One region of the Kitasatospora sp. NPDC088391 genome, then DNA from elsewhere that is predicted to be linked to it. Evidence: riboswitches for the same ligand, from Rfam matches in the RefSeq annotation. Region 1 holds a riboswitch; the other holds the start of a gene.
What was found. A riboswitch is a leader RNA that binds a small molecule or an ion and turns the genes downstream of it on or off. The one in region 1 is predicted to bind cobalamin.
Positions count from the first base shown of each region.

Region 2: another riboswitch for cobalamin. It lies ahead of ACIQBJ_RS33605 (HoxN/HupN/NixA family nickel/cobalt transporter); the one in region 1 lies ahead of ACIQBJ_RS03285 (peptidase).

Region 1 covers NZ_JBIVNB010000001.1:763,165-768,125, forward strand. Annotated here, with positions in the region: gene ACIQBJ_RS03265 (BlaI/MecI/CopY family transcriptional regulator) at 1-63, shown strand, start outside; gene ACIQBJ_RS03270 (M56 family metallopeptidase) at 60-1,046, shown strand; gene ACIQBJ_RS03275 (hypothetical protein) at 1,083-1,253, shown strand; gene ACIQBJ_RS03280 (hypothetical protein) at 1,535-1,993, shown strand; cobalamin riboswitch at 2,143-2,292, shown strand; gene ACIQBJ_RS03285 (peptidase) at 2,389-3,432, shown strand; gene ACIQBJ_RS03290 (flagellar hook-length control protein FliK) at 3,494-3,958, shown strand; gene ACIQBJ_RS03295 (hypothetical protein) at 4,279-4,961, shown strand, end outside.
Region 2 covers NZ_JBIVNB010000018.1:12,169-17,129, forward strand. Annotated here, with positions in the region: gene ACIQBJ_RS33590 (Fpg/Nei family DNA glycosylase) at 1-238, shown strand, start outside; gene ACIQBJ_RS33595 (DUF6445 family protein) at 323-1,015, shown strand; gene ACIQBJ_RS33600 (ArsR/SmtB family transcription factor) at 1,034-1,396, opposite strand; cobalamin riboswitch at 1,487-1,698, shown strand; gene ACIQBJ_RS33605 (HoxN/HupN/NixA family nickel/cobalt transporter) at 1,729-2,838, shown strand; gene ACIQBJ_RS33610 (XRE family transcriptional regulator) at 2,942-3,517, shown strand; gene rpmG (50S ribosomal protein L33) at 3,577-3,741, opposite strand; gene ACIQBJ_RS33620 (M24 family metallopeptidase) at 3,871-4,961, shown strand, end outside.

The DNA of each region.
Region 1 (4,961 bases):
CTGTCGGCGGAGGACGAGGAGGCGCTGCGGCAGTTGCTGGGCGAGGCGGAGGACGGCGCGTGACCGCGGCGCTGGTCGCGGTCGGGCTCCTGCTCGGGCTGCCGTTCGCGGGGGTGCCGGCGGTGCGCCGGCTGGCGGGGCTGCTGCCGCCGCGGGAGGCCGCGGGGGTGCTGGTGGCGGGGGCGGTACTGATGGCCGGGGTGACCGTGGCGGCGCTGGTGGCGCTGTTCCATGTGCCCTTCCTGGCCGTGCTGGAGCGGGTGCCGTTCGCGGAGGTGGTGGCGCGGTGGCCCGTCGTGGTGCCGGTCTCGGCGGCGGCCGGGGCGGTGTTGGCGGTGCAGACGGGGGTGCTGCTGGTGCGCCGTCGGCGGCAGCGGGCCGTGCTGGCCCGGGCCTGGGCGCTGGCGGTCGAGCAGGCACCGGCAGTCGAGCAGATGCCGGCGGGCGGGCGGGCACCGGCGGAGGGCGGGCCGGGCGGTGACGTGCTGGTGGTGGCGGACGACCGTCCGGAGGCGTTCGCGCTGCCCGGTCGGCGGGGCTCGGGCGGGCGGGTGGTGGTCTCCACCGGCATGCTGCGGCTGCTGGGGCCGACCGGGCGGGAGGTGCTCCTCGCGCACGAGCGCGCGCACCTGAGGGGCCGTCACCACCTGCTGTCCGCGCTGGTGGACCTGGCGGGGGCGGTGCACCCGGCGGTGCGCGGGCTGGCCCCGGCGCTGGACTTCCAGTTGGAGCGGTGGGCGGACGAGGCGGCGGCCGAGCGGGCGGGCGACCGGCGGGTGGCGGCGGCCGCGCTGGCCCGGGCCGCACTCGCCACCGGCGCCCGCCCGGAGCGGGGGCCGCTGATGGCGGTCGGCACGGGCCCGGTGCCGCGGCGGGTGGCGGCGCTGCTCGGCCCCGTACCGGAACGTCCGCGGGGGCGGGCCGCCCGGGCGCGGGCGTGGGGTCTGGCGGCGGCGGTGTCGGGGGCGGCGCTGGTCGCGTCGGCGGCGTCGTACGGGCTGCACGAGTACGTCGAGCACGCGGCGCGGGTGCTGGTGGGGCACTGAGGCCCCGTCGGCACCGGCCCGGATCGGACGCCGTCGGTGCGGGGACTGTTCGCCCGGGACCTGCCGCAGGTCGTGGCGGGGGGCTGGCCGTCAGTGCTCCGCAAGGTCCGGGGCGGGCCGGCGGGCGGCGATGTCGGCGGCGGCATCGCCCTCGCGCGCTCCGGCGAGGGCGGCGCGGAGTTCGTGGTGTTGCTGCCCACCGGCTGACCGGCGGCCCCCTCGCCGTGCCCCGCGGGCCGTACGCGCGCGGGCCGTACGCGCGCGGGCCGTACGCGCGCGGGCCGTACGCGCGCCGGCGGGCCTGAAGCCGTCTTCAGGTCTTCAGCAACCCTTCAGCGCCTCCTCGTCATGCTGGCCGCAGCGTCCGGGCGAGGGGCCCGGTCCGGTCCGAGGAACGGGTGGGCACGGTGGACGAACCGATAGGCACGGGCGGGTCGCAGGAACGGCCGGAAGGCGGACGGCCCCGCGGGGCCGCGGTCCGTCGGTGGGTGCGCGGCCGGGCGACGCGCTGGGTCGCCGCGGGCGCGGCCGTCGTGGTGATCGGCGGTGGCGTCGCCGTGGCGTTCCACCACGAGGGCGAGGACCGCGGGGACGGGAAGCGGTCGGCGGCCGCCGCGGGCGAGCGGGCGGACGGCCGGGACGGACCCGGCGGTCACGACGGCCAGGGTGGTCACGAGGGCCGCACGGGCCGGGACCGGGAGACGGACGACGGCGTTGCGGCGCGGCAGGCGCCCGCCCCGCTGCCGTCCCTGGACGCCGCCGACGCGGTGGTCAAGGCGGCCGGTGCGGTCTTGGGCGGCAAGGTCGAGTCGCTGGGCCCCGTCACGGAGCAGGGCGGCGGCCGGGCCTGGCGGGCGGTCGTGCTCGGACCGGACGGGGTGCGGCACGCCGTGGTGGTCGACAGTGCGACGTTCTCGATCACGGGCAACACCGTCCTGGGCGGCTGACCGCCCGTCGGCGGCGCGCCGCTCCCGCGGGTCGGCGGCGCACCGGCCTGCGGACATGCCGGGGATGGGGCCGGGGACGGGGGCTCGCGCGCGCTCGCGGCGCGCCGTGCGGTGCGGCACCGTGCGGGGGCGGGCTCTTGACCGTTCGTCGGCGCCGCCGGAATGATGGCCCGTCAGTTCAGCTGTACGTCCGGTGGTGGGGGAAGTCCGGTCGAATTCCGGCGCTGTCCCGCAACGGTAGGCCCATCCGCGCAGGTGGTGGGCGAGCCCGAATGCCCGTCACCGGGTCCTCCCATGACCTTCCACCCGTCGCGGACTGCGGGTCGGACCCCGGTGCCGTGCTCGCGCGCGACGGCCGGGCTCCCGGCCCCGCGGGCCCGGAAAGGCCGACTTCCATGTCACTGCGCGCTCGCGCCGCCGTCCTGCTGACCAGCGCCGTTCTCGCCGGCGCCCTGCTGCCCGCCGCCACCGCCTCGGCGGCCCCGCCCGTCACCGTGCGCCCGGACGCGGCGGCCGCGGGCTGGCTGGCCGGACAACTGGTGGGCGGCGACCACCTGGAGAGCAGCTACGGCGGCGTCTCCTACCCCGACCAGGGGCTGACGATCGACGCGGTGCTGGCCTTCGCCGCCGCCAAGGTCTCCGACGACGCCGCGGCCCGGGCCACGGCCTGGCTCGCGCAGCCCGCCAACCTGGCCGGGTACGCGGGCGACGGGGTCGGCGAGTCGTACGCGGGCGCCACCGCCAAGCTGGCGTTCGCGGCGGAGGTCCGCGGCGCGAACCCGGCCGCGTTCGGCGGGGTCGACCTGGTGGCGCGGCTGCGGGCGCGGCTGCAGCCGTCGGGGCGGTTCTCCGACCTCTCGCAGTGGGGCGACTACAGCAACAGCCTGGGCCAGTCGTTCGCGCTGCTGGCGCTGGCCCGCACCCCCGGCGGCGCGCCGTCGGCGGCGGCGGGCTACCTGGCGGGCGCGCAGTGCGCGGACGGCGGGTTCCCGGTCTCCTTCGGGCAGCCGGTCTGCGCGTCCGACCCGGACGCGACGGCGCTCGCCGCGCAGGCGCTGGCCGCGACCGGCCGGGGTGCCGAGGCGCGGGCCGGGCTGTCCTGGCTGGTGGCGCGTCAGGGTGCGGACGGTTCGCTGGCGGCGGCCGGGGCGGCCGCGGGCAACGCCAACTCGACCGGTCTGGCGGCGCAGGCGCTGCTGACCGGGGGCCGTCCGGTGGCGGGGGTGCGGGCCCGGGGGTTCGTCCGCTCGCTCCAGGCGGGCTGCGGCGCGCCGGCCGCCGACCGGGGCGCGGTCGCCTACGACGCGGCCGGCCTGAACCCGGCGACCGCGACGCGGGCGACCGCGCAGGCGGTGCTGGGCCTGTCCGGCGCCCCGTTGGCGGGGCTCCGCTCCCAGGGGTCGCGCGCGGCCGCGCCCGTCCCGGCCTGCGCGCACTGACGCCCGGCGCCCGTCCCCCGCTCCGTTCCCTTCCGTTCCTTCCCTTCGAGGAGGCATCCGCGTGTTCCGCACCCTCTCGTTCCGCCGTCCGCTCGCCCCGACGGCCGCCGCCGTCCTGACCGCCGCGCTGCTGGGCGCGTCGACCGTCGCCGCGCCGCCCGCGCACGCGGCGGCGTGCAGCGGCACCACCGGTGTCACCGTGGTGGTGGACTTCACCGCGCTGGGCGGCACCGTCCAGACCGGGTGCGCGCCCGGCGACCCGTCCAGCGGGCTGGCCGCGCTGACGGGGGCCGGGTTCTCGTACGCGTTCCATCCGCGCTTCCCGGGCTTCGTCTGCCGGATCAACGCGCTGCCGAACCCGTGCAACGGCGCGCCCGCGACCGCGTACTGGTCGTACTGGCACGCCTCGCACGGCGGGGCGTGGAGCTACAGCAGCCTGGGCGCGGGCGGTTACGACCCGGCGCCGGGCGAGGTGGAGGGCTGGGCGTTCGGCGCGGGCACCCAGCCGGGCATCACCGCCCCCTGACGGTCCGTCATCCGGCCCCGCCGCCGACGGGCCGGATCGTGGACCGCGGACCGGCCGGATCGTGGACTTCGGGCCGCGGTGCGGCCGGTCCACAGGTGGCGGCGGCCGTCGGGCATCGCGGCAACCTGGACATGCACCTGAACAGAAGGCGGTGAACGCCTCGGAGGGGACCGCACCGGGGCATCCTGCGCCCCACTGCGACCTCGGTTCGCACACCGCGCGAACGACACGCCGGTCCACTACCCGTTCGGCGGCACCTCCGCAACGGACGGGACGCTAGGCTCGGGTGACACTCCGTCGGAAGGTGAGGAAAGACGCCCATGGGGTCGGTCGCGGAAGTGGTGGTCCTGACTGCGCTGCCGGTCGAGGCCCGGGCCGTGGAGGACCTGCTCGTCGACCGGGAGCCCCTCGTCCACCCGGAAGGCACCCGTGCTGTGCGGGGAAGGCTACCCGGAACGTCCGGCTCCGTCGCCGTGGTCAGGAGCGGGACGGGCAACCTGGGCACGGCAGCGATCGCCGAGCGCGTGCGCACGTGGCTGGAGCCCCGGGCACTGCTGTTCGTCGGCGTGGCCGGCGGCCTGAAACCAGAAGTCCGGCTCGGCGACGTGGTGGTGGCGACAGTGGTGCACCACGCTCACCCTGGCAAGGAGACCTCCGAGGGGTTCCGCGCGCGCCCGGCGACTTCCGCCGCCTCGCACGTGCTGGAGCAGACCGCCGGGGTCGCCCTGGGGTCGGACACCTGGTGGGTGGCCGCTCCCGATTTGCCGTCGGCGCACCCGCCGCAGGTGCACTTCAAGCCGATCGTGGCGGCCGAGGTGGTCCTGAACTCACTCGACGCCCCGCTGCGGAATCAGATCGACTTCCACTACGGCGACGCGGTGGCGGTCGAGATGGAGTCCGCCGGCCTGTACCGTGTGGCTGACCTGTCGCGGGATCTCCAGGTCCTCACCCTGCGAGGCATCAGCGACCACGCCGACGAGGGCAAGGCCGGGGCCGACGCGGC
Region 2 (4,961 bases), on a different contig from region 1:
CTGGGCCGACCTGGTCGCCCTGATGCGCGAGGGCGTCGAGGCCGGCCGGATCGACACCGTCCGGCCCGAGCACACCCCGGAGGCGATGGGCCGCCCGCCCCGGGTGGACGACCACGGCGGCGAGGTCTACGTCTACCGCCGCCAGGACCAGCCCTGCCTGGTCTGCGGCACCCCGGTCCGGACGGAGGAGCTGGCCGCCCGCAACCTGTTCTGGTGCCCCCGCTGCCAGCGGACCTGACGCTCCGTCACGCCGCCAAGCCTTGACGCAAGGTTGACCAGGCCATGGGCGAGGGCCCGGAACGGCGCTCCTATTGTCGGGGCCATGTCCGTTCCTCCGTTCCGCGGCTCCCGCCCCGCCCCGGCGCTGCCCGTCCTGCCGTACCGCAAGCCGACCAGGGGGCGCGACTACTGGGTGCTGGACGACGTCCTGCCCGACCCGGACGCGGTCCGCGCCCGGCACCTGGCCCGCACCGACTGGGACGAGGGCTACCCGCACAAGCCGGAGTCCTGGCCCGGCCTGCGCGCGATGCCCGGCCTGGAGCCGGACGAGCTGGCGCACGTCGAGAAGCTGGTCCGGGACACCGTCGGCGCCGAGCGGATCTGGGCGCTGGACGAGGCCGAGGGCGGCACCTTCAACCACAACTGCGTGCAGGTGGTGGGCGCGGGGGAGAGCGAGCCGCGCCCGCACACCGACTCGCGCTCGCTCTGCCGCTACGCCGCCGTGCTGTACCTCAACCCGGGCGTGCCCAAGCGCTGCGGCACCAGCTTCTACCGGCAGAGCTTCCCCGGCGGCCGGCTCGGCGGCAACAGCGTGGTCGCCCCGCACAACAACCTGGTCGACGCCCTGGGCACCCGCTTCGTGCCGCCGGACTCCTTCACCGAGGACCTGGCCGTCCCGCACCGCTACAACCGGCTGCTGCTCTACACCGCCAACCTGATCCACACCGCGACCGAGTACCACGGCGCGACGCTGGCGGAGAAGCGGATGACCGCGGTCTTCTTCTGGATGGCCTGAACCGCCCCTGACGGCGGGTCAGTCCCGCTCGCCGAGCACCCCGTGCGCCAGCACCTCCGCCACCGCCGGGTCGACCAGCCGGTAGCGCACCACCCGCCCGTCCCGCTCCCCGGCGACCAGTCCGGCGGCCCGCAGCAGGCGCAGCGCCTGCGAGACCGCCGGGTCGCGCATGCCGGTGGCGACCGCGAGGTCGGTGACGGCCAGCGGCCCGGTGCGGTGCAGCGCGAGCAGCAGGGCCAGCCGCCCGGGGTCGGCGAGCAGCGCGAAGCGCTCGGCCCAGGCCCGGACGTGCTCGGCGTCGCCGATCGCGGCGATCGCCTCGCAGACCCGGTGCCCGTCGATGGTGCGCTGTCCGGCGCGGTCCGCGGGTACGAGGTGCATGGCGGTCATTCTGGCACCGCCCGGGAGTGATCTTGGACACCGCGGACACCTGCACGCCTGTGCAGCCTTGCAGCTGTGGGGCCACCGGCCCTACCGTGGGCGGGCCGTGGTGTTCGGGAAGACCGGTGCACTGTGCTCGACGCGGGAGCGTCGTCGCAGGAGTCCGGAGCGGCCCTCGCCACTGTGATCGGGGAGTCGTCGGCCCCCACCTCGCGCCACTGGCCGTTCGCGGCCGGGAAGGCCGGGAGCCGGCGCGCAACACCCCGTCAGCCAGGAGACCGGCCACGGCATCTCACGAAGTGATCCACGAGGTGCTGGAGCGTGATCCGCGGATGACCGCGTCCGAATCGACCCTGCCCGCAGCCGCTGCGGGCTCCCCCCTGCCGTCGTTCCGCTGGCGGCGCGAGGACACCCTGCGCACGGCCGGCCTGATGCTGGTGATCCTGGCCCTGCACGTGGTGGCGTTCGGGACGCTGCTGTTCCTGGTGGCGCCGCACAAGTACCAGGTCGGCACCCAGGTGTTCGGCGTCGGCCTGGGCGTCACCGCGTACACGCTGGGCATGCGGCACGCCTTCGACGCCGACCACATCGCGGTGATCGACAACACCACCCGCAAGCTGATGGCGGACGGCCGCCGCCCGGTCTCGGTGGGCTTCTGGTTCGCCCTCGGGCACTCCTCGATGGTGGTGCTGATGGCCGCGCTGGTGGCCGGCGGCGCGGCGCTCGCGGGCACCCTGATGGACGACGACTCGACCACCCACCAGGTGCTCGGCACCATCGGCACCACCGCCTCCGGGGCCTTCCTGTACCTGATCGCGGCGCTCAACCTGGTGGCGCTGCTGGGCATCTGGCGGGTCTTCCGGGCGATGCGGGCCGGGCAGTACGACGAGGCCGAGCTGGAGAAGCACCTGGCCGCCCGGGGCTTCCTGGCCCGGGTGCTGAACCGGGCCACCCGCTCGATCACCCGGCCCGGCCAGATGTTCCCGGTCGGCATGGTGCTGGGCCTGGGCTTCGACACCGCGACCGAGGTGACCCTGATGGTGATGGCGGGCTCCGGCGCGGCCTCCGGCCTGCCCTGGTACGCGATCGTCTGCCTGCCGCTGCTGTTCGCCGCCGGGATGAGCCTGTTCGACACCCTGGACGGCACGTTCATGAACTTCGCCTACCAGTGGGCGTTCGCCAACCCGGTCCGCAAGGTGTACTACAACCTGACCATCACCGGCCTGTCGATCGCGGTGGCGTTCGTGATCGGCACCATCGAGCTGATCACGGTGCTGCACGACAAGTTCGACCTGGACGACCCCGTCACCGGCTGGATCGCCGGCCTCAGCCTGGACAACGTCGGCTTCGTGATCGTCGGCCTGTTCGTCGTGGTCTGGGCCGCCGCGATCGGCTACTGGCGGATCGCCCGGCGCTCCCGGGCCTTCGCGCAGCTCTCCTGACGCCCCGTCGGCCCGGCCCGCAGTACAGTCGGTGGACCCTTCGACGCCGGCGCGGCCCCGCCCCGGGCACCGCGCCGGCCCGAGCAGAACAGTGGACCCGCCCGTGCCGGACGCCGACCTCGTCACCCAGGCCCTCGCCCGCAACCTCAAGCGCCTGCGCACCGAGCGCGGCCACACCCTGGACGCCCTCGCCGCCCGCTCCGGCGTCAGCCGCGGCATGGTGGTGCAGATCGAACAGGCCCGCACCAACCCCAGCGTCGGCACCGTGGTCCGGCTCGCCGACGCCCTCGGCGTCTCGATCGCCCGGCTGCTCGACTACGACGCCTCCTCCGCCGTCCGGATCGTCCCCGCCGAGGAGGCCGTCCGGCTGTGGACCGGCCCCGCGGGCGGCAGCGGCACCCTGCTGAACGGCGCCGAGGCGCCCGGCCCGCTGGAGCTGTGGTCCTGGCGGCTGGAGCCCGGCGAGGCGCATACCTCCGACCCGCACCCGCCCGGCACCGTCGAGATCGCCCGGGTCGACGAGGGCGTCCTCACCCTCCTCCTGGACGGCCGCGAGCACCGCGTCCCGGCCGGCTCCACCGCCTCCTACGAGGCCGGTGCCGCCCACGGCTACCGCAACGACGGCGCCGCCCCGTGCCTGGTCACCATGGTGGTCTCGGTCCCCCCGCCCGGCGCGTGACGGACCGCGGAGGGGCCCCGGGCACACCGCCCGGGGCCCCTCCGCGGTCCGTCACGTCGTCAGCGGGCCTCGCGGAACTCCACGTGCCGCCCCGCCACCGGGTCGAACTTGCGCAGCACGATCCGGTCCGGGTCGTTGCGGCGGTTCTTCCGCGTCGCGTACGCGAACCCCGTGCCCGCCGTCGACCGGAGCGTGATCACCGGTCGCAGTTCGCTGCGTGCCATCTCGGCCTCCCTCTCCCGGCAACGATTGCCGTTTTCACCAGGCCACAACACGGCCGCCCCGCCGGGCATTCCCCACCCGTCGGCCGGTCCCGACGGGCGCCCCCGGGCCCCCGTTCGTACGCTCGGGACATGTCCGACGCGCACTCCGCCCGACGCGAACGCCTCCGTGAGCACTGCAGCGCCTCCGGGGCCGACGCGGCGCTGATCACGCGCGCCGCCAACGTCCGCTACCTGACCGGCGGCGCGCCCCGCGGTGCCGCGCTGCTGCTCACCCGCGAGCGCGCGCTGCTGGCCCGCCCCGAGCAGCCCGAGCCCGCCGAGCCGGGGGAGTCCCGGCCCGACCCGGAGCTGGCCGCGCTCCCGGTGCCCGCCGAGGCGGACGCCGCGCTCGCCGCCGCCGAGGCCGCCGCCCGGCTGGGGGTGCGCGACCTGGCCGTCGAGGAGCACGACCTGACCGTCGCCCGGTACCGCGAGGCGGCCCGGCTGGCCGACCCGGCCCGGCTGCGCGACCTGGGCCGGGCGGTCGAGCGGCTGCGGGTGGTCAAGGACGAGCACGAGATCGCCGACCTGCGGACCGCCGCCGAGATCGCCGACCAGGCGCTCGGCGAACTGCTCGAATCGATCCTGGTCGGCCGCACCGAGCGGCACCTGGCGATGGAGCTGGAGCGCCGGATGGTCGACCACGGCGCCGACCGGGCCGCCTTCCCGGTCTCGGTCGGCACCGGCAGCCACTCCGGCCTGGAGTGCCACCGGCCCACCGACCGGCGGGTCGAGGAGGGCGACTTCCTCACCGTGGTGCTCGGCGCCCGCTACCGCGGCTACGGCGTCTCCACCGCCCGTACCTTCGTCATCGGCGCCGCCCCCGCCCCCTGGCAGGTCGAGCTGCACCGCCTGGTCTTCCACGCCCAGCGGGCCGCCCGGGAGGCCCTCGGGCCCGGCGTCGAGCAGCACGTCCCGGACGACGCGGCCCGTTCGATCCTCCAGGCCGGGGGCCATGACGGACCGTCCGTCCACGCCCTGGGACACGGCATCGGCCTGGAGATCCGGGAGGCTCCGCGCCTCGGGCCCGCCGACATGGGTAAACTGGACAATCGCGTGCCGGTCACCGTCGGCCCGGGGGTGCACATCCCGGGGCGGGGCGGGGTCCGGATCGAGGACACGCTCGTGGTGCGGCCTCCCGAGGAGGGCGGGCCCGAGCTGCTCACCATCACCACCAAGGA